DNA from 3 places in the Pseudomonas sp. 86_A genome. Region 2 is predicted to be linked to each of the others. Evidence: predicted binding sites of a transcription regulator. Region 2 holds the regulator's gene; each other region holds the start of a gene.
The links. Region 2 encodes sigma-54, which starts transcription at its own class of promoters, with help from an activator protein. Its sites were predicted from a motif close to ANTGGCATNNANNTTGCTNT; they were not measured.

Region 1 (5,830 bases), on a different contig from region 2:
TCTGCCGCCAGCACCTTGACGGTGTGGGTGCTCTTGTCGCGTACCGGGGCGCCGGACAGACCGCCCGCCTCGTCACCATGCTCCATGCCTTCGACGCCGACGCGGCTAAGGGTGGTGTTGGTGGCGATCACCGCGTCCATCCCGGTTTCGATCAACGCCTGAGCAACCTGCGCGGTTTCTTCGTCGGTCATGTCCGGGGCGATCTTGATCGCCAGCGGCACGTGCTTGCCGTGACGCAGGGCCAGTTCAGCGCGGCGCGTCGCCAGGTCCGCCAGCAACTGCTTGAGCGAATCACCGAACTGCAGGCTGCGCAGGCCCGGGGTGTTCGGCGAGCTGACGTTGACCGTCACATAGCTGGCGTGGGCATACACCTTGTCCAGGCAGATCAGGTAGTCATCCACTGCGCGCTCGACCGGGGTGTCGAAGTTCTTGCCGATGTTGATCCCCAGCACGCCCTTGTACTTGGCCGCCGCAACCCGCGCCAGCAGGTGATCGACACCGAGGTTGTTGAAGCCCATGCGGTTGATGATCGCCTCGGCTTCCGGCAGGCGGAAGATCCGTGGTTTCGGGTTGCCCGGCTGCGGACGTGGAGTCACGGTGCCGATTTCGACAAAACCGAATCCCAGTTGCGAAAAGCCGTCGATGGCCGCGCCGTTCTTGTCCAGACCGGCCGCGAGCCCCACCGGGTTCGGGAAGTCCAGCCCCATGACCGTCACCGGCACGTTTGCCGGTTTCTTGCACAGCATGCCATTGAGGCCCAAACGCCCACCCGCGCCGATCAGATCCAGCGACAGATCGTGGGAGGTTTCCGGGGAAAGTTTGAACAACAGCTGACGGGCCAGGGTGTACATGGGCGGCGATGACTCGGGCGGCGAAAAGAGGCGGCGATTATAGCCGGGCAACGCCCCGCCGCGCGAGGCGCACGGGTAAATCCGTGCGCATGGCATATGCCTTGCACCTTCCTCGGCATCAGCCCGCAGGCCAATGGTGGCGTGCAGGCAAGGACAATGGCGTCGTCTCTCGGTTTTGCGCGGGCAAAGCCTGGGACGACGTTTTTTTTGAGGGTGGCTTTCATGACTCAAACCTCCGCCGGGCCGCTGGCCTGGGTCAACGGCAGCGATGCTCCGGAAAAGAGCGTGATCAACCTGGGCTTCATGGCCCTGAGCGACTGCGCCTCGCTGGTGGTCGCGGCCACTCAGGGCTTCGCCCAGCCTTATGGGCTGACCCTGAACCTCAAGCGCCAGAGTTCCTGGGCCAACCTGCGGGACAATCTGGTCAGCGGCGAACTCGATGCCGCCCACAGCCTCTACGGCCTGATCTACGCGGTGCACCTGGGGATTGGCGGTGTCGCGCCGACCGACATGGCAGTGCTGATGGGCCTGAACCAGAACGGTCAGAGCCTGAACCTGTCCCACGGTTTGCAGGGCCTGGGCGTGACCGGTCCTGAAGCGCTGCACCACCATGTGCACCAAACCCGCGCAAAACTGACTTTCGCCCAGACCTTCCCGACCGGCACCCATGCCATGTGGCTGTATTACTGGCTGGCGAGCCAGGGCATTCATCCGTTGCAGGATGTCGACAGCGTGGTGGTGCCGCCGCCGCAAATGGTCGCGCACTTGCAGGCCGGACGCATTGATGGCCTCTGCGTCGGCGAGCCGTGGGCGGCTAGCGCCGTGCAGCAGGATCTCGGTTTCACGCTGGCCACCAGCCAGACCATCTGGCCCGATCACCCGGAAAAAGTCCTCGGCTGTACCCGCGCCTTCGTCGAGCAGAATCCCAACACCGCCCGGGCGCTGGTGATGGCGATCCTCGAAGCCAGCCGTTTCATCGAAGAAAGCCCGGAAAACCGCCGCAGCACCGCGCAGTTGCTGAGCGCTGCGGAATACCTCGACGCCCCGGTGTCCTGCATCGAGCCGCGCTTTCTCGGCGACTACGACGATGGCCTGGGCAATCGCTGGCAGGACCCGCACGCCTTGCGCTTTCACGGCGATGGGGCGGTGAATCTGCCGTATCTGTCGGACGGCATGTGGTTCATGACCCAGTTCCGCCGTTGGGGTTTGCTGCGCGATGACCCGGATTACCTCGCCGTCGCCCGTCAGGTACAACAACTGGAGATCTATCGCGACGCGGCGACTGCTGTAGGCGTCGCGGCCTGGGGCAAGGACATGCGCAGCAGCCAGTTGATCGACGGCAAAATCTGGGACGGCAGCGACCCGGCCGCCTACGCCCGGAGCTTCAAGCTCCACGCGCTGAACGACAGCGCACCCCTTCTCGCCCACCGCTGACAGGAGACCGCGAACATGCTGCGCATTCTGCTGATCAACGACACCGCGAAAAAAGTCGGACGCCTGAAAGCTGCTTTGACCGAGGCCGGTTTCGAGGTGATCGACGAGTCGGGCCTGACCATTGACCTGCCGGCGCGCGTCGAAACGGTGCGCCCGGACGTGATCCTGATCGATACCGAGTCACCGAGCCGCGATGTGATGGAGCAAGTGGTGCTGGTCAGCCGCGACCAGCCACGGCCGATCGTGATGTTCACCGACGAACATGACCCCGGCGTGATGCGTCAGGCGATCAAGTCCGGGGTCAGTGCCTACATCGTCGAGGGCATACACGCACAACGCTTGCAGCCGATTCTCGACGTGGCCATGGCCCGCTTTGAGAGCGATCAGGCCTTGCGCGCTCAGCTTCAGGCCCGCGATCAGCAACTGGCCGAGCGCAAACGCATCGAATTGGCTAAGGGCCTGCTGATGAAAATGAAGGACTGCAATGAAGAAGAGGCCTACACCCTGATGCGCCGCCAGGCCATGAGCCGCCAGCAGAAACTGATTCAGGTGGCGGAACAGATCATTGCCATGAGCGAGTTGCTTGGCTGAAGCCTTGCGCTGCTGTTGATTTTGACTTGGCACAAATCTCGCTAAGCAATCCCTACAGGTAACCAACGGCGGTTGCCCCACCTACGACAAAGACGTCGCTCACCTTCTTCGCCCCTTTCGGCGATCCGGGTAGCGGCGTTTTTGCGTTTTGGCCCCACAGCCCGGGGCCGGTGGTGCGGCCGTGGCGGCGCCCCACTGTGCTGGTTCTGACTCCTTCTCGAGATTCTCTACAGCTGAGGTGCGCGATGAATAAAAGCTTCTGGAAATCCGGCCACACCCCGACCCTGTTCGCAGCCTTCCTGTATTTCGACCTGAGCTTCATGGTCTGGTACCTGCTCGGCCCGCTGGCGGTGCAGATTGCCGCCGACCTGCACCTGACCACCCAACAGCGTGGCCTCGTGGTGGCCACGCCGATTCTGGCCGGCGCGGTATTGCGCTTTGCGATGGGCATGCTCGCCGATCGCCTGTCGCCGAAAACCGCCGGCCTGATCGGTCAGGTGATCGTGATCTGTGCGCTGTTCGGTGCCTGGAAACTCGGCATCCACAGTTACGAACAGGCCCTGCTGCTCGGCCTGTTCCTCGGCATGGCCGGCGCCTCGTTCGCCGTGGCCCTGCCCCTGGCCTCGCAGTGGTATCCGCCGGAGCATCAGGGCAAGGCGATGGGCATCGCTGGAGCCGGCAATTCCGGGACTGTGTTCGCGGCGCTGATCGCTCCGGTGCTGGCGGCGGCGTTTGGCTGGAGCAATGTGTTCGGTTTCGCCCTGATCCCGCTGCTCCTGACCCTGGTGCTGTTCGCCTGGCTGGCGAAAAACGCGCCGGAGCGGCCGAAAGCCAAATCCATGGCCGACTACTTCAAGGCCCTGGGCGATCGCGACAGCTGGTGGTTCATGTTTTTCTACAGCGTCACCTTCGGCGGCTTCATCGGCCTGGCCAGCGCCCTGCCCGGCTACTTCAACGATCAATACGGCCTGAGCCCGGTGACCGCCGGTTATTACACCGCTGCCTGCGTGTTCGGTGGCAGCCTGATGCGTCCACTGGGTGGCGCGCTGGCTGACCGTTTCGGTGGTATTCGCACGCTGCTGGCGATGTATACGGTGGCCGCAGTTTGTATCGCAGCGGTCGGCTTCAACCTGCCGAGCTCCTACGCGGCACTGGCGCTTTTCGTCTGCACCATGCTCGGTCTCGGCGCGGGCAATGGCGCGGTGTTCCAACTGGTGCCGCAACGTTTCCGTCGCGAAATCGGCGTGATGACCGGGCTGATCGGCATGGCCGGCGGCATCGGCGGGTTTGCCCTGGCGGCGGGCATGGGCGCGATCAAACAGAGCACCGGCAGCTATCAACTGGCGCTGTGGCTGTTCGCCAGCCTTGGCGTGTTGGCGTGGTTCGGTCTGCACGGAGTCAAACGTCGCTGGAGAACCACTTGGGGTTCGGCGGCCGTGACCGCTGCCCGGGTTTGAGGCCCGAATGGCCCTGCAACTGAGCTTTGCCGAAGCCAGCGTCACCGGCCCCCGCGCGGAAAATCAGGACGCCTTGCGCCTGGTGACCCCGGCCCCGGCGCTGGCGGCCAGCAAAGGGTTTCTGTTCGCCATCGCCGACGGCGTCAGCCAGTGCGCCGATGGCGGGCTGGCCGCGCGTTCGACCTTGCAGGCGCTGGCGCTGGACTACTACGCCACACCGGAAACCTGGAGCGTGGCCCAGGCCCTCGATCGTCTGTTGCTCGCACAAAACCGCTGGTTGCAGGCCAACGGTGGCGGCCAGCCGCTGCTCACCACGGTCAGCGCGCTGGTCCTGCGCGGCCGGCGGTTTACCCTGGCGCACGTCGGTGATTGCCGGGTCTATCGCTGGCATGCCGAGACCTTGCAACGGATCAGCGAAGATCACGTCTGGGATCAACCCGGTATGCAGCATGTGCTCAAGCGCGCACTGGGACTGGATCAGCATCTGGTGCTGGACTTTCTCGATGGCGAATTGCGTGACGGCGAATGTTTCGTGCTGCTCAGCGATGGCGTGTGGGCGGTGCTCGGCGATACCGCCATCGCCGGAATCCTGCGCGATCAACCGGACCTGCACAGTGCCGCGCAAACGCTTGTCAACGCCGCGCATCTGGCCGGCAGTCAGGACAACGCCAGCGCGCTGTTGGTGCGAGTGGATGCCGTCGGCGAGGCCAGCCTTGGCGATGCACTGATTCATTTGCAGCAGTGGCCGCTGCCCCCGCCGCTGAAAGCGGGTCAGGTCTTTGAAGGCTGGCAGGTTCAAGAGGTTAAAAGTCGCAGCCAGCAATCGTTGCTGTATCGCGTGCTCGATGGTCAGGGCCAGGCCTGGCTGTTGAAGACTTTGCCTGCACAACTGGCAGACGATGCCCAGGCTGGTCAGGCCTTGCTGGCGGAGGAATGGTTTCTCAAACGCGTCGCAGGGCGGCACTTTCCCGAAGTCCATAGCGCCGGCCAGCGTCAGCATTTGTACTACGTGATGCGTGAATATTCAGGGACAACCCTGGCGCAGCTGTTCGAACAAAACGGCCCGCTGCCACTGGCTCAGTGGCAGGATCTGGCCGAACGCCTATCGCGGGCCGTCGGCCTGTTGCATCGACGGCAGATCCTGCACCGCGACATCAAACCGGAAAACCTGCACCTAGGGGACGACGGCGAGTTGCGTCTGCTGGATTTCGGTCTGGCGTATTGCCCCGGTCTGTCGCAGGACGCACCGTCAACCCTGCCCGGAACCCCGAGCTTCATCGCGCCGGAGGCCTTTCAAAGTGCAGCACCCAGCGCACAACAGGATCTGTATGCGGTGGGCGTGACCTTGTATTTTTTGCTCACCGGGCATTTTCCCTACGGCGAGATCGAAGCCTTCCAACGCCCGCGTTTCGGGGTGCCGGTGAGTGCCGGACGCTATCGCCCGGATCTGCCGGAGTGGCTGGCGCAGTGTCTGGAGCGCGGTGTGGCGACCGATCC
Region 2 (5,830 bases):
GCCTCGAAGACATCCTGCATCTCCAGATCCGGCACTTCGCGGGCGATCAGGTTGGCAATCTGTTCGAGGGCTTTCTTTTTACTGCCGCCCGGCACGTTCACGAGGGAACGGCCGGGGGTCAGGATACTTTCAAGTCGGATCATGGGGTGGGGGGTTATCGACCGGTCGCGCCCTGGAGCAGGCTCTGGGTCTTTTCCTTATGCTTTTTGAGTTGTTTATCCAGCTTGTCGGTCAAGGCGTCGATCGCCGCGTACATATCGGTATGTTCCGCGTTGGCGACCACTTCGCTGCCGGGTATATGCAAGGTGGCTTCGATTTTCTGCTTCAGCTTTTCGACGCACATCGTGACCTGCACGTTGGTGATCTTGTCGAAATGGCGCTCTAATCGTTCGAGTTTCTCATTGATGTAAGCGCGCAGAGGTTCGGTCACTTCCAGTTGGTGTCCACTGATGTTGACTTGCATACAGCTTCTCCTTCGTTGCCAGTGCATAAAGCGGCAGGCCGGATAGCCTGCCACTGGAACGCTGTAACGTGGCTTACATCAACCGCTTGCGTTCGCTCGAAGGCGCGATCCCGAGGGATTCGCGGTACTTGGCGACGGTGCGGCGAGCCACCTGAATGCCTTGTGCCTCCAGTAAACCAGCGATCTTGCTGTCACTCAACGGCTTTTTCTGATTTTCCGCCGCAACCAGTTTTTTGATGATTGCGCGGATCGCTGTGGACGAGCATTCGCCGCCTTCGGAGGTGCTGACGTGGCTGGAGAAAAAGTATTTCAGTTCATAAATACCGCGCGGGGTATGCATGAATTTCTGCGTGGTGACCCGGGAAATCGTCGATTCGTGCATGCCGACCGCCTCGGCGATGTCGTGCAGGACCAACGGTTTCATGGCTTCGTCACCGTATTCCAGGAAGCCGCGCTGATGCTCGACGATCTGGGTGGCGACTTTCATCAGGGTTTCGTTGCGGCTTTGCAGGCTCTTGATGAACCAGCGCGCTTCCTGAAGCTGATTGCGCATGAAAGTGTTGTCGGCGCTGGTGTCGGCACGGCGGACGAAGCCTGCATATTGCGCATTGACCCGCAGGCGCGGTACCGACTCCTGGTTCAGCTCGACCAGCCAGCGTTCGTTGTCCTTGCGCACAATGACGTCGGGCACCACGTATTCGGCTTCGGTCGATTCGATCTGCGAACCCGGGCGCGGGTTGAGGCTCTGCACCAGTTCGATGACCTGGCGCAGCTCATCTTCCTTGAGCTTCATGCGTCGCATCAGCTGGCTGTAGTCGCGGCTGCCCAGCAGATCGATGTAGTCGCTGACCAGACGCTTGGCTTCGTTCAGCCAAGGGGTCTTGGCGGGCAGCTGACGCAGTTGCAGCAGCAGGCATTCGCTGAGATTGCGCGCACCGATGCCGGCTGGTTCGAATTGCTGGATGCGATGCAGGACGGCTTCGATCTCGTCCAGCTCGATGTCGAGCTCCGGGTCAAAGGCGTCGAGAATTTCTTCGAGGGTTTCGTCGAGGTAGCCCTGATTGTTGATGCAGTCGATCAGGGTCACGGCGATCAGGCGATCCGTGTCGGACATCGGCGCCAGGTTCAGCTGCCACAGTAGATGGCTGTGCAGGCTTTCCCCGGCGGAGGTGCGGGTGGTGAAGTCCCACTCGTCGTCATCGCTGGTGGGCAGGCTGCTGGCGCTGGTCTGGTAGACGTCTTCCCAGGCGGTGTCGACGGGCAGCTCGTTAGGGATGCGCTCGTTCCATTCGCCATCCTCCAGGTTGTCCACCGTCGGGGCGGTTTCCTGATAGGACGGTTCCTGAATCTCGGTATTGGGCTTTTGTTCGGCGTTGTCCGCCAAAGGATCGGAGTTGTCGAAGTCGTCGCCGTCTTCCTGGCGTTCGAGCATCGGATTGGATTCCAGGGCCTCCTGGATTTCCTGTTGCAGGTCCAGGGTGGACAATTGGAGCAGGCGGATGGCCTGTTGCAGCTGCGGTGTCATCGTCAGCTGCTGGCCCATTCTCAAGACTAGCGATGGTTTCATGGCAGGGGCTTAACACCTTATTCGCCGGCGCGCATGCGCCATCCACTACAGGGCGCCGAAGCGCCAAACTTAAGCAAATTATATGCCTGAAACTGTCGTGTTTGCCTAGAGCGCTGTAACAATAAAAGCGTATAAAAATCAGCTTCAACGTTACAGCACCCCAACGGCTGGCCGGGTGTGCTCGCGCTTTAGAGGCGGAACTCGTGGCCCAGGTACACTTCCTTCACCAGATCGTTGGCGAGGATGGTTGCAGCGTCACCTTCGGCGATCAATTGACCGTCGTTGACGATGTAAGCGGTTTCGCAGATATCCAGGGTCTCGCGGACGTTGTGGTCGGTGATCAGTACGCCGATGCCCTTGGCCTTGAGGTGATGGATGATCTGCTTGATGTCGCCGACCGAGATCGGGTCGACACCGGCGAACGGTTCGTCGAGCAGGATGAATTTCGGTGCGGTGGCCAAGGCGCGAGCGATTTCCACCCGGCGGCGTTCACCACCGGACAGGCTCATGCCGAGGTTGTCGCGGATGTGGCTGATGTGGAATTCCTGCAGCAGGCTTTCCAGTTCCTTGCGACGCCCGGCCTTGTCGAGTTCGGCGCGGGTCTCGAGGATGGCCATGATGTTGTCGGCTACCGACAGTTTGCGGAAGATCGACGCTTCTTGCGGCAGATAGCCGATACCGGCCTTGGCGCGACCGTGCATGGGCTGGTGGCTGACGTCCAGATCGTCGATCAGCACGCGACCCTGATCGGCCTGCACCAGGCCAACGATCATGTAGAAACAGGTGGTCTTGCCAGCGCCGTTCGGGCCGAGCAGGCCAACGATCTGGCCGCTGTCGATCGACAGGCTGACGTCGCGCACAACCTGGCGGCTTTTATAGGCCTTGGCCAGGTGCTGAGCTTTCAGAGTTGCCATTACTGGGTTTTCTCGTCGGTTTTCTTCTTCGGCTGGATCACCATGTCGATGCGCGGACGCGCTTCAGTGACCTTGCTGCCGGTAGCGCGACCGGCGCTGGCCAGTTTCTTCACGGTGTCGTAGACGATTTTCTCGCCCTGAGTGGTGTTGTTGTCCTTGTCGACAACCTTGGCCTTGTCGATCAGCACGACGCGGTTTTGCGCAGCGTGGTACTGGATCGTCACGCCCCAGCCCTGAACAGGCTTGGTGTCGCCAGCGGTTTGCAATTGCTCGAAGTAGGCAAGGTTGCCGACCGAAGTCACGACGTCGATGTCACCTGTCTTGGTGCGGGTGATGGTCACCGTGTTGCCTTTAACGGTCATCGAGCCCTGGGTGATGATCACATCACCTTTATAGGTGGCGATGCCGTTCTTGTCGTCCAGTTGGGCGTCGTCGGCCTGAATGCGGATAGGTTGCTGCTGATCGTTCGGCAGAGCCCAGGCGCTCACGCTTCCCAGTGCTGCGCCCAGACTGAGCAAAATAGGGAGGGTTTTAACGAGCCTCATACTGTCCTCTTACGTTCGATTGCAGGTGTATCCTGCTTTCCTTCAAATACGCCTTCATTCCCACGCCAGTCGATACACCGCCAGCGCCGTCGATTCTAACGGGTTGCTCGGTCTGCGCATATTGCTGCTGAGGGAACACCGTCATTCGTGTACTGGTGATCAGGGTGTCGCGGTTCTTTTCATCGGTGCGCTTGATGCGTACCGAGTCGATCAGTTCTACCTGCGTTCCGTCAGGATTCACCTCGCCACGCTCGCTGGTCACGTGCCATGGGAATTCGGTGCCGCGGAACATGTTCAGGTCGGGTTTGGTGACCAGGGTCACGTCCGTCGCTTTCAGGTGCTCGGCCTTGTCGGAGGTCATTTCGTACTGCAGCTTGCCGTCCGGAAGGTATTGCAGGGTATGTGTGTTGGTGGCGTACCAGTCGATGGCCGTGTCTTCGACCTTGACCACAGGTTTGTCGAGGAAACGCTCAGGGCTGATGTTCCAGTAGCCGACCGCCGCAAACATGGCAGCGATACAGCCGAACAGCAGGAAGTTGCGAAATTTTTTGCTAAACATGATTTGGCTCACAGGTACGCGGCGTTGGCCGCATCGAGGCGGCCCTGGGCGCGCAGGATCAATTCGCAGAATTCGCGGGCAGCGCCTTCGCCACCGCGAGCCCGAGTGACGCCATGGGCGTGTTCGCGCACGAAGTCGGCAGCGTTGGCAACGGCCATGCCCAGGCCTACGCGGCGGATCACCGGCAGGTCAGGCAAGTCGTCACCGAGGTAGGCGACCTGTTCATAGCTTAGGCCCAGTTGCGCCAGTAGACCGTCCAGAACCACCAATTTGTCCTCGCGACCCTGAAACAGGTGCGGGATACCGAGGTTCTTCGCCCGGCGCTCGACCACAGGAGTCTTGCGACCGCTGATGATCGCGGTTTCGACGCCGGCGTTCATCAGCATCTTGATGCCTTGGCCGTCGAGGGTGTTGAACGTCTTGAATTCGCTGCCGTCTTCAAGGAAGTACAGGCGACCGTCGGTGAGGACGCCGTCGACGTCGAATACCGCCAGTTTGATCGCTTTGCCGCGCTGCAGCAGGTCGGTTGTCATTACATCACTCCTGCACGCAGCAGATCGGAGAGGTTGAAGGCGCCGATCGGGCGATCTTCTTCATCCACGACAACCAGTGCGTTGATTCGGTGGTCTTCCATGATTTTCAGCGCTTCGGCGGCGAGCATTTCGGGCCGTGCGGTCTTGCCGTGCGCGGTCATGACCTGGTCGATGGTGGCGCTACGGATGTCGATGCTGCGATCCAGCGTGCGACGCAGGTCGCCGTCGGTGAAGATCCCGGCCAGTTTGCCGTCGGCTTCAACAATCGCGGTCATGCCCAGGCCCTTGCGGGTCATTTCCATGAGCGCATCCTTGAGCAGGGTGCCGCGTTGCACCAGTGGCAGTTCCTGGCCGGCGTGCATGACGTTTTCGACTTTCAGCAGCAGGCGTCGGCCCAGCGCGCCGCCCGGGTGGGAAAAAGCGAAATCTTCAGCGGTAAAACCACGGGCTTCGAGCAGCGCCACGGCCAGCGCGTCGCCCATGACCAGCGCAGCGGTGGTCGAGGATGTCGGCGCCAGGTTCAAAGGGCAGGCTTCATGCTCGACATGCACGTTGAGATTGACCTCGGCGGCCTTGGCCAGCGGCGACTGCGGATTGCCGGTCACGCTGATCAACTGGATGCCCAGGCGTTTGATCAAAGGCAGCAGGGTGACGATTTCGTTGGTCGAGCCGGAGTTGGACAGGGCGAGGATCACGTCGTCGCGGGTGATCATGCCCATGTCGCCGTGGCTGGCTTCGGCTGGATGCACGAAAAAGGCCGGGGTGCCGGTGCTGGCCAGGGTTGCAGCAATCTTGTTGCCGACGTGCCCGGATTTGCCCATGCCGACGACGACCACACGGCCTTTGCTGGCCAGAATCATCTCGCAAGCGCGTACGAAATCGGCGTCGATATGGGGCAACAAGCCTTGTACGGCTTCCACTTCGAGGCGGATGGTGCGTTGTGCCGATTGAATCAGGTCGCTGGATTGGCTCATGTCAGAAATCGTATAGCCCGATGAAAAGGCGGCGATTATAGCGGTTATGTTGAAAAGCCTCACGCAAGTTCGTCGTGCTTTGTCATTCCTCGTAACCAAAACCCTTAAAAAGTGCCGTCAGGCCTGTCATATCGCTGAACACGGACGGGCTTGGGCCTTGGGCGCTTGGCGATTGCAGTGATATAGTTCGCCGCCAGTTCGGCCCGCCCGGGAGGTATGTGCTTTCCAAGGAAAGCCAGGCGTCCGAGTGAGAGGCTGCATCGCAAGGAGTTTAG
Region 3 (5,830 bases), on a different contig from region 2:
CGTGATGATCAGTGGATCGTGGCTTTCTTGCAGCTGGCGCAGGTTGCTGGAGATTTCCAGGGGCGTGGTCAGCACCTTTGGTGGCTGCGGACTATCATCCGCGCTTAGGGCGTTTGGCACGTTTTCTCAATCTCCAGACAAAATTTGACTACGACTAGCCAGCATTTTGCCAGCATGTTTCGCGGGTTGATAGTGCAGGCACATCGAATGGCTCACGCCTGGCTGAGCGGACGCGGTGTGGCGGGTTTGGCAAATGTACCGCTGGCGTTATACAGCGCTGGAGCCTCACCGCCAGTGAGGATCTTCAGTTGATTGGCCGTGGCGGCCTGCTGGATCTGTATCGACTGGCCATTCTTGAGGTTGGCCGCCTGGCATTGAGCGATCAGATCGGTCAATGCGTCGCCTTGCGTCAGCAACTGCTCGCCAATGCTCGATTGGCCAGCCAATTGCTCAAGACCTGAACGATCGGTCGGCAGGTTGAGACTGGCGAGGATTTCACTGCGCTTGCGGCCATGCTGTTCTAGCAGAATGATCAATGCCTGCTTGTGCGCCAGAATTTCTTCCAGCAAGGGCATGTCGCGACCGTGCAACGCGAGGGACTCGGTTTGCAGTAACTCCAGCAATTGTTGAGCTGGAGCAAAGTCGTCGGTGATCAGTTGCAATAAATTAGTGTCGTGCATGGCTGGCCTTGGGTTCTAAGCGTCCAAAAGCCTGGCGCCGGCGAAAGCCTAGCGCTGGGCTTCGAAGTTGAGCAGTTTGCTGGCTACACGGTTGCTGTCGACTTTATAGCTGCCATCGGCAATCGCTGCTTTCAACTCGGCCACGCGGGCTTTGTCGACGGCAGGCTGATCGCGCAGCTTGTCAGTGACCTTCTGCAACTGTTGAGCCTCATTGCTGAGGTGTACCGATTCCCCGCTTTTTGCGGTACTGGCCGTTTCGGCCGGGGTATTCAGCGGCGCGGAGGTACCGGTTTCGGCGGATTCCTTGGCGTTGCTGGTACGTGTACTGCCCGTAAGTGACGAGGAGCTGTTCAAACGGCTGAAATCGATGACCATGTTAAAAACCTCTGGGAATTTGGACGCTTGCCATGTTCTCGGCCATTCCCTGGAAAACTTTAGGCTCACTTTGCAATGAGCTGCATGTGCCGAAGCGTGTCCTGCTGCGGCACAGTTTAGGGAAGGGGCGGGGCTGGCGCCAGTTTTCTGCGAGCATGTTTTACATGGCCACTTCCACTTGGCCCGGCGCGATGACCTGCGCCTTGATGACCCGGTTGGAATTGAGGTTTTTCACCCGAATCTGTTCTTTCAGACCGCCATTGGCCAGGGCTTCCCCGGGCATGCGCACGGCGAGCGTGCCACTGCGGGCGATGATGACCACCTGATCACCCTTGCGCACCACTTCGGCCTGTTCCAGATGCACCAGGGTAATCACCTGATCGGCGACCGTTGGTCGGGTTAATTTCTGCCCGATGGCGTCATCCACCGACGTCAAAAAACCCTGATTGATCTGACTGACGTCGCGTTCACGCAAGGTCACGTCCTGCGGCTCGATAATACCGGCGCGTTTGAGCGGTCGGGTGGTGGTGACAATCTCGCGAAACAGGCGGACTTGAGCGGGCACGAACACCGTCCACGGCGAGCTTCCCTCGCAGCGAACCTTGACCGTTACCCGGCCCAGCGGACGTGCCGGACTCTCCAGTGACGCTGTCAATTCCTTGTCGCACATTGGCATGCGCATACGCGGGTCGAGCTGGTTGACCTCGATTTCGTAGCGGCCTTCCGTTTGACTGGTAGCCAGATAGTCTTCTACGGTGAACTCAAGAAAGCCCTGAGTGACGCCGATAAGCATGTCAGGCAAGGTAACCGTATCAGCACCGGCAGGGCTGCCAGCGAAAAACAAGCAGACGGCAGACGTCGCGCACAGCGCTTTGCGGGTGCGGGAGGTCAGGCGTCGGAAAAATGTCGTTTGAGCGTTCATACGAGTTAAAAAGCAAGCGCCGTGCCGTTTAGCAATGAATGTGCGTCGCAACAACACTTGGCGTTGGTGTAGGAGTCTGGGCATGGCTGGTGTAATGGATTCGGTGAACCAGCGCACGCAACTGGTAGGGCAGAATCGCCTGGAGCTGTTGTTGTTCCGTCTCGACGGTCAGCAGCTCTACGGAATCAACGTGTTCAAAGTGCGGGAAGTGCTGCAATGCCCGTCGCTGACGTTGATGCCCAAGTCCAGTCCTGTCGTGTGCGGGGTGGCGAATATTCGGGGGGCGACCATTCCGATCCTTGATCTGGCAATGGCGACCGGTTCCGGGGCGTTGAAAGACAAGAAAAATCCGTTCGTGATCATCACGGAGTACAACACCAAGACCCAGGGTTTCCTGGTCCGCTCGGTGGAGCGCATCGTCAACATGAACTGGGAAGAGATCCATCCGCCGCCCAAGGGCACGGGGCGCGATCACTACCTGACCGCTGTGACTCGAGTCGACAATCAGTTAGTCGAAATCATCGACGTCGAGAAGGTGCTGGCAGAAGTGGCGCCGACGCCGGAAGCGATTTCGGTGGGGGTGGTCGATGTCGAGACCCAGAGCAAAGCGTTGTCGCTGCGAGTGCTGACGGTCGATGACTCGTCGGTGGCGCGCAAGCAGGTCACGCGTTGCCTGCAGACGGTCGGTGTCGAGGTAGTGGCGCTGAACGATGGCAGGCAGGCGCTGGATTACCTGCGCAAGCTGGTCGATGAGGGCAAGAAGCCGGAAGAAGAGTTCCTGATGATGATTTCCGACATCGAGATGCCGGAGATGGACGGGTACACCCTGACGGCGGAGATCCGCAGCGACCCTCGCATGCAAAAGCTTCATATCATCCTGCATACTTCGTTGTCGGGGGTATTCAATCAGGCGATGGTCAAGAAAGTCGGTGCCGATGACTTCCTGGCCAAATTCCGTCCTGATGACCTGGCATCCCGGGTAGTCGACCGGATCAAAGCAGCAGATATCAGCTAGGGGCCTTTTGCCCCTGGCGGTCAACACGATTTAAGAGGCGGCATCATTGTCTACGGGTAATTTGGATTTCGAACAGTTCCGGGTCTTCCTGGAAAAAGCCTGTGGCATTTTGCTCGGTGAAAACAAGCAGTACCTGGTCTCGAGCCGTCTCAACAAACTGATGGAGCAGCAAGGCATCAAGTCCCTGGGTGAGCTGGTACAGCGCATCCAGACCCAGCCGCGCAGCGGTTTGCGCGAGCAGGTGGTCGATGCCATGACGACCAACGAAACCCTGTGGTTTCGTGACACCTATCCGTTTGAAGTCTTGAAGAACAAGGTACTGCCCGAAGCGATCAAGGCCAGTCCCAACCAGCGTCTGCGGATCTGGTCGGCGGCGTGCTCATCGGGTCAGGAACCGTATTCGCTGTCGATGTCGATCGATGAGTTCGAGCGCAGTAACCTCGGCCAGTTGAAGATGGGCGTGCAGATCGTTGCCACCGACCTGTCCGGCAGCATGCTGAACAACTGCAAGACCGGCGAATACGACAGCCTGGCGATCGGACGCGGTTTGTCCCCCGACCGTCTACAGCGTTATTTCGACCCGAAAGGGCCGGGCCGCTGGGTGATCAAGGCGCCGATCAAGAACCGGGTGGAATTCCGTTCGTTCAACCTGCTCGACAGCTACGCGAGCCTGGGCAAGTTCGACATCGTGTTCTGCCGCAACGTGTTGATCTACTTCTCCGCCGAGGTGAAGAAAGACATCCTGTTGCGCATTCACAGCACGCTGAAGCCGGGCGGGTATCTGTTCCTTGGCGCTTCCGAAGCGCTGAACGGTTTGCCGGATCATTACCAGATGGTCCAGTGCAGCCCGGGGATCATTTACCAGGCGAAATGATTGCATCGGCAACATAAAAAAACGGGAGGCCCGCAAAGGCCTCCCGTTTTTTTATGTCTGTAGAAATTCTCCCTGACACCACAAGACCCCTGTAGGAGTGAGCCTGCTCGCGATAGCGGTAGCACGTCCAACATCATCGGTGCCTGACACACCGCTATCGCGAGCAGGCTCACTCCTACAGGGGACCGTGGTGTGTATGAGATGGACGGCAAGCGGCAGAAAAGCGGCAGTTGGCGGAAACCGGTTGCCGCTTTTCTGGCATTGCCGCTTTGCCGACTCCCCGCAAAGCCACGGTTTACGTGGGTTTTTCTGTTTGGCACGACGCTTGCTAAAGCTCAGGTACGAAAAACCGGTCACCCGAAGGTTCCCGACATGAGCATCAGCTTCGATAAAGCGCTCGGCATTCACGAAAAGGCATTGGGCTTCCGCGCTCAGCGTGCCGAAGTGCTGGCCAACAACATCGCCAACGCCGATACCCCGAACTACAAGGCTCGGGATCTGGACTTCTCCAAAGTGCTTGAAGCACAGACCCAGAAGAACGCCAACGGCACCATCGCCCTGAACATGACCAACAGCCGTCACATCGAAGCTGAAGGCCTGGGCAATGGCGACGAGTCGCTGATGTATCGCACGCCGATGCAGCCTTCGATCGACCAGAACACCGTTGATGCTCAGCTTGAGCAGTCGAACTACGCGGAAAACGCGGTCGGCTTCCAGGCCAGCTTCACCCTGCTCAACAGCAAATTCAAAGGGCTGGTGTCAGCCCTGCGCGGAGAGTAATCCATGTCCCTGTCCAGCGTTTTCAACATTGCCGGCAGCGGCATGAGCGCACAAACCACGCGTCTGAACACCGTGGCTTCGAACATCGCCAACGCCGAAACCGTCTCGTCGAGCATCGACCAGACCTACCGTGCCCGTCACCCGGTGTTCGCCACCATGTTCCAGGGCGGCCAGAACAGCGGCAGCAACTCGCTGTTCCAGAGCCAGGACGCCGCAGGCCAGGGCGTGCAGGTACTCGGTGTGGTCGAAGACCAGAGCAACCTCGAAGCGCGTTACGAGCCGAACCATCCGGCGGCCGATGCCAAGGGCTACGTCTACTACCCGAACGTCAACGTGGTGGAAGAAATGGCTGACATGATCTCCGCGAGCCGTTCGTTCCAGACCAACGCCGAAATGATGAACACCGCCAAGACCATGATGCAGAAGGTGCTGACCCTCGGTCAGTAATAAGGGGCGACTGCCATGAGCGTTACCGATACCACCAGCAGCCTGAGCATGAATGACATCCTGGCGAACTCGTCGAAAAAGACCAGTTCGACCACCGGTGGCATTGCTTCGGCCACCAACAGCGCCACCGGCGGCCAGGCATTGGGCAAGGATGCGTTCCTGCAATTGCTGGTCACCCAGCTGAAGAACCAGAACCCGCTTGATCCGCAGGACAACAGCGCCTTCGTTGCGCAGTTGGCGCAGTTCAGCAGCCTCGAGGGCATTACCACCCTCAACAGCACCGTCAGCTCGCTGGCCGGCAACTACAACTCGTCGCAAGCCCTGCAGGCGTCGTCGCTGGTGGGCCGCAACGTGATCGTGCAGACCAACTCGGTTCAGCTCGACGATCCGAGCAAAGGCATGACCGGTTCGGTCACCGTTCCGTCGTCGATTGCCGGCGGCACCGTCAGCATCACCGACAGCAGCGGCGCGGTGGTTCGCACCCTCGATCTGGGCAGCCGCGCCGCAGGCAGCGCGAGCTTCACCTGGGACGGCAAGGACAAGGACGGCAATCTGGTCAAGACCGGTACCTATACCGTCAAGGCCAACGCATCGATCAATGGTACCTCGACCGATATGGCGACCTACCTGCCGGCCACCGTCACCAGCGTGACCATCAGCCAGACCGGTGGCGAGCTGATGCTCAACCTGTCCGGCAAGGGCACCGTCGCCCTGTCCAAAGTACAAACCATTGGTAT

Region 1: the regulator sigma-54 is predicted to act here: its motif matches at 940-959, upstream of J5M57_RS23330 (CmpA/NrtA family ABC transporter substrate-binding protein).
Region 3: the regulator sigma-54 is predicted to act here: its motif matches at 4,179-4,198, upstream of flgB (flagellar basal body rod protein FlgB).

What each region holds. Positions count from the first base shown of each region.
Region 1 covers NZ_JAFGYS010000016.1:46,805-52,634, reverse strand. Annotated here, with positions in the region: gene J5M57_RS23335 (quinone-dependent dihydroorotate dehydrogenase) at 1-851, opposite strand, end outside; gene J5M57_RS23330 (CmpA/NrtA family ABC transporter substrate-binding protein) at 1,074-2,285, shown strand; gene J5M57_RS23325 (ANTAR domain-containing protein) at 2,301-2,876, shown strand; gene J5M57_RS23320 (nitrate/nitrite transporter) at 3,122-4,333, shown strand; gene J5M57_RS23315 (bifunctional protein-serine/threonine kinase/phosphatase) at 4,341-5,830, shown strand, end outside.
Region 2 covers NZ_JAFGYS010000002.1:294,435-300,264, reverse strand. Annotated here, with positions in the region: gene ptsN (PTS IIA-like nitrogen regulatory protein PtsN) at 1-143, opposite strand, end outside; gene raiA (ribosome-associated translation inhibitor RaiA) at 155-463, opposite strand; gene J5M57_RS04750 (RNA polymerase factor sigma-54) at 537-2,030, opposite strand; gene lptB (LPS export ABC transporter ATP-binding protein) at 2,219-2,944, opposite strand; gene lptA (lipopolysaccharide transport periplasmic protein LptA) at 2,944-3,489, opposite strand; gene lptC (LPS export ABC transporter periplasmic protein LptC) at 3,476-4,048, opposite strand; gene J5M57_RS04730 (HAD family hydrolase) at 4,057-4,581, opposite strand; gene J5M57_RS04725 (KpsF/GutQ family sugar-phosphate isomerase) at 4,581-5,555, opposite strand.
Region 3 covers NZ_JAFGYS010000018.1:59,351-65,180, reverse strand. Annotated here, with positions in the region: gene J5M57_RS24720 (flagellar brake protein) at 1-120, opposite strand, end outside; gene J5M57_RS24715 (flagellar protein FlgN) at 213-680, opposite strand; gene flgM (flagellar biosynthesis anti-sigma factor FlgM) at 729-1,055, opposite strand; gene flgA (flagellar basal body P-ring formation chaperone FlgA) at 1,216-1,977, opposite strand; gene J5M57_RS24700 (chemotaxis protein CheV) at 2,060-2,992, shown strand; gene cheR (protein-glutamate O-methyltransferase CheR) at 3,039-3,866, shown strand; gene flgB (flagellar basal body rod protein FlgB) at 4,239-4,646, shown strand; gene flgC (flagellar basal body rod protein FlgC) at 4,650-5,093, shown strand; gene flgD (flagellar hook assembly protein FlgD) at 5,109-5,830, shown strand, end outside.